Regions from separate parts of the Weissella sp. LMG 11983 genome, predicted to be linked through region 2. Evidence: predicted binding sites of a transcription regulator. Region 2 holds the regulator's gene; the other holds the start of a gene.
What was found. Region 2 encodes Rex, which represses fermentation and respiration genes when NADH is low (regulators of the CRP and FNR family bind a similar motif). Its sites were predicted from a motif close to TTGTGAANTANTTCACAA; they were not measured.
Positions count from the first base shown of each region.

Region 1: adhE (bifunctional acetaldehyde-CoA/alcohol dehydrogenase) is a predicted target of Rex. The motif match lies at 1,216-1,233, and genes of this name have one in related genera.

Region 1 covers NZ_JAOZFD010000001.1:826,884-829,294, forward strand. The annotation lists gene adhE (bifunctional acetaldehyde-CoA/alcohol dehydrogenase) at 1-1,158, opposite strand, end outside; gene treC (alpha,alpha-phosphotrehalase) at 1,577-2,411, opposite strand, start outside.
Region 2 covers NZ_JAOZFD010000001.1:1,812,459-1,814,869, forward strand. The annotation lists gene OIT45_RS09085 (DEAD/DEAH box helicase) at 1-580, shown strand, start outside; gene OIT45_RS09090 (redox-sensing transcriptional repressor Rex) at 769-1,413, shown strand; gene OIT45_RS09095 (class A sortase) at 1,713-2,411, shown strand, end outside.

The sequences.
Region 1 (2,411 bases), 990 kb from region 2:
TGCACCTTGGTAGTTCAACAAAGCGCGTACGATTTCGATAGCGTCTTCGCGGTCAGCAGCCTTGTAAACTGACAACAATGGGCTCAACTTTTCTGATGACAAAGCTTCACCGATGTTCTTCTTGTCCAATTCGAACAACAAAACATCCTTGTCTTCTGGCAACTTCAAACCTGATTGCTCGGCAATCCACTTACCTGACATTCCGGCAACTGGTCCGTTAACTCCGAATCCTTCAGCGTTTGGCTTGAAGACGAAGTTAGCAACCTTCTCGTAGTCCTTCTTTGGTGTCAAATATGCACCTTGTTCTTGCAACTTGCGCATAACTTCATCGTATACAGGAGCTTCGATAACCAATGAGTTTTCAGTGGCACAGATCATACCGTTGTCAAAACGCTTTGACAATAGCAAGTCTTCAACAGCGCGGTCGATGTTAGCAGTTGCGTCAACGAATACGGCACCGTTACCAGCTCCAACACCCATTGATGGGTTTCCTGACTTCAAAGCGGCGTTAACCATTGAAGGTCCACCAGTAGCCAAGATTGAAGCAATCTTTGGGTTTTGAATCAAAGTCGTCGTTCCATCTAGTGATGGCTTCTCAATCCATTGGATGAAGTTCTTAGGAGCACCAGCGGCAACGGCTGCATCGTAAACGATCTTAGCAGCGTGTGCTGATGACTTTTGAGCTTGTGGGTGGAAGGCGAAGACAATCGTGTTACGCGTCTTAGCAGCCAACATTGACTTGAAAATAGTCGTTGAAGTTGGGTTAGTCGTAGGCACGATACCAGCCAAGATTCCAAGTGGGGCTGCCAATTCAACCTTACCAGTTACGCGATCTTCTGAGATAACGCCAACCGTCTTGTCGTTCTTGATAGCGTTGTAAACAGATTCTGATGCGAAGCGGTTCTTCGTATCCTTATCTTCAACAACACCACGACCAGTTTCATCGTGAGCTTCGTGGGCCAACAACAATGAGTTTTCTGATCCAGCCAATGCCATTGCAGCAACGATCTTATCAACTTGTTCTTGTGTGAACGTTGAGAATTCCTTCAACGCAACTTCAGACTTGTCAACCAATTCTGAAGTCATCTTCTTAGCAGCTTCGAAACGTGCTGCCTTTTCTTCTTCCGTTAGTACCTTCTTCTTAGGTGCATCAGCCATGATTATAACCTCTCAAATATCTTTCAAAAAATTCGTTTGCTCATTTATTAACATACTTAGTATATCATTTCACAAAATGTTGTCAACACCATTTGCCAAAATCGATTATTTTTACCAAACATATGCGTCATACCAACCTTTCGCGTCTCTTTTTTCTACAAGTGAATAATATCACATAAGGTCAATATAGCGCAACTGTTTGTTTTATTTTCATGAAAATAAGTGATTTATAACCGAAAATGTATGCGTTTTCATATTTTTAAGTAAGTTAATAAATCACTTGTGAACCGCGTAACTAGTGGGTTTGCGTCTTTATATACTAATAAAGAGAAATTCACCGGAGTAAATTTCTCTTTCTCGATTATTTGTTTTCACCCAACGCTAGAAGTAGATTACCAAGCGTTTATGAACTTAACGATTATACTTTTCGACTAATTATTGCCAGTGTTTGATAAGGCTCTAAACGCTGTACACCAGTAACGGTGACATCATCGTAATTTGAAATTAGGACATCCCCCGTCACAAAACAGTCCGGTATCGAAATCTTCGTTGCTGCACTGCTAAAGTTATTCAACACCAGCAGTTGTGTGTCATTCAACCCACGAATGTAGGCATACACCTGATTATGAGCGGGCATCCAAGGTTCATAATCACCTTCCGCAATAACCGGTTCCGTCTTACGCAACGTGATAATCTGTTGATAGAAAGAGCGAATGCTACCGTTCAACATTTCGTCAGCAACATTAATATCCTTATAATGCGTGCCAACTTTCAGCCACGGCGTCCCTGTCGTAAAGCCGGCATTTTTAGTGGCATCCCATTGCATTGGTGTTCGTGAGTTATCACGTGACTTCTTAGCAACAATCGCAAACGCTTCTTCCGCGGACTTGCCTTGCGCTTGTAGCATTTCATAAGCATGCCAACTTTCAACGTCGACATAATCTGCAATGTTATCGAAGTCTGGATCCACCATGCCGATTTCTTCACCCATATAGATATAAGGTGTGCCACGATTTAAATGAATGCTAGCTGCCAGCATCTTGGCACCAACTTCGCGATAGTTCTCCCCATCGATGAAGCGATTCAACGCTCGTGGTTGGTCGTGATTATTCCAGAACCATGCATTCCAACCACCACCCTGCGACATCCCCACATTCCATTCATGTAATAAATCACGCAACTGCTTAAAGTCAGCCGGCGCATCGGTCCACTTTTGGCCTGCTTCGTAATCCACCTTCAGATGATGGAAGTTG
Region 2 (2,411 bases):
GCAATTGAAGGTGATGGCTAGTTTCTTGGCGCACGAACACGTGGCGATGGCAACATTGGTCCGTGGTGACTCAAGTTCAACCCGTGCCAAGTCATTGGAAAACTTCCGTAAGGGAACGGCTAAGTTCTTGTTGACGACGGATGTGGCTGCGCGCGGCTTGGATATTCCTGACTTGCCAGCTGTGATTAACTTTGATTTGCCACGCAATGGTGAAACTTATACGCACCGTGCCGGTCGCACCGGTCGTATGGGGAAGCATGGATTGGTGATTTCATTTGGAAATGATCACGACTTGCGTGATTTGCGCCGATTGGTGGCCGTTGATATTCAATTGGTCAACGGTGCCAGTCAAGCAACGAAGCCAACTTCATTCTCAGGTTCAGCTGGTCACACAGTAGAACCAGGGGCAAACAAAGAAGTAGCTGACAAGCCACGTCCAGTTGCCAAGGTTCGTAAGGTGCAAAAGAAGAAGACTGAAGAAGTCGTTGCTCGTACAGATCGCTTCGCAAAAGAGAAAAAAGCTAAGCGTAAGCACAGCAAAAACAAGGGTAAGCCAAAGCGTAAAAACGGCGAAAACTAGGCATTTAGACCGCTATTCCGGAAATAGCGGTCTTTCTTTTTGCACTTAGTTTGTGAAAATAAATTGTTATTTAGTTCACATAGAGCGGGGTATGTGTTACTATAAATAAGGATAGAGAGTTCACAAACGGTTTTTTGTTTGTGAAATAGCATGAAAATAAAACTTTTTAGAAAATGAGGTAGGTTGACATGGCAGAACATGACATCCCCCGCGCGACCGCTAAGCGTTTGCCAATTTATTACCGTTACTTGAAGCTTTTGTTGGATGCGGGTACGACTCGCGTTTCATCAAACGAATTGTCTGATGCCGTAAAGTTTGACGCTGCGACGATTCGTCGTGATTTCTCATACTTTGGTGCATTGGGAAAGCGTGGTTACGGTTACGACGTTAAGGCATTGATGACGTTCTTCGGTGAAATCTTGAACCAAGATACATTGGCATCAGTTGCCCTTGTCGGGGTTGGTAACTTGGGACAAGCTTTGTTGAACTTTAACTTCCACCAAAGCTCAAACGCCCGCATCTCTGCAGCTTTTGATATCAACGAAGACATCGTGAACACGATCCAAGCTGGTGTTCCTGTATACGGCATGGATGATTTGGAGAAGCAAATTTCTGATCAACGTATCGACGTAGCGATTTTGACGGTGCCAGCACCAGTTGCCCAAGAATTGGCTAACCGTTTGGCCAAGGCTGGTGTCCACGGAATCTTGAACTTCACGCCATTGCGTTTGGATGTGCCAAGTGATGTCCGCGTGCAAAACGTTGATTTGACGAACGAATTGCAAACGTTGTTGTACTTTATCAACAATTTTGGCGCTTCAGAGGCTGAATAATGACATGATAAGCTACCCAATATTGGGTGGCTTTTTATTTCATTTTGAAACATGATAACGCTTACTTTGTGGAAGTTGTTTTGGTAGAATAATACATGTTAAGTAGTTCATGCTTAACGTTTCTCATATGTTATAAACGTTATTATTGTCTAAGACCTCTAAAATGATAACGCCGCAAATGGGCGTGCTTAACCACCACGGCTGTTTGTAAAATGGGCCTCGATATATTCATATCGGAGGCCTATTTTTTTATTAATTTGGTGGTACGATATCAGTAAATTAACAGGGGTGACGTTGATATGGGTGAAAAGAAAAAGAAGAAAAAATTTGCTTGGTTCAAATGGCTAGTTGTACTTTTGATTTTGCTAATTTCGCTAGGTTTGATTTTTCATAATGAGATTGCCAACTACAGTTTGAAGTCATTCGAACCACAAGTGACAAAGCAGTCGATCAAGGCAGGCGAGAAGGAGAAGAAGCGAGCAAACTACAATTGGCAGAAGGTGGGTGCTTTGACCGCACAGCAGGTCCTACAAGCACGCTTGAATTCAGATAAGATTAATTTTATCGGGTTTGTCGCCGTGCCTGAGGTGGGCATTTCAGTGCCAATTTCAAACGGCACAACTGATTTGAACTTGTCACTAGGTGCCGGGACGATGTTTCCTGATGAAGTGATGGGAGAAGGCAATTACGCGTTGGCATCCCACTTTATTCCGGGTGACTCAGGTCGTGATTTGTTGTTCTCACCACTTTACTACAAGGGGAAAGTGGGCCAGGCCATTTATCTGACTGATATGAACACCGTTTATCGTTATAAAGCAGTCGATTTCAAGGTGATTCAGCCAACCGATGTCGATTGGGTATACCCAGTTGAAGGTAAGAAGTTGGTCACGCTGATTACGTGTGATTACACGGCGGAACGTGGGCGTATTATGATGCGTGGTGAGCTGCAAGATGTGAAGAGCTGGGCTGACACGCCAAAGCACATCCAGAAGGCGTTC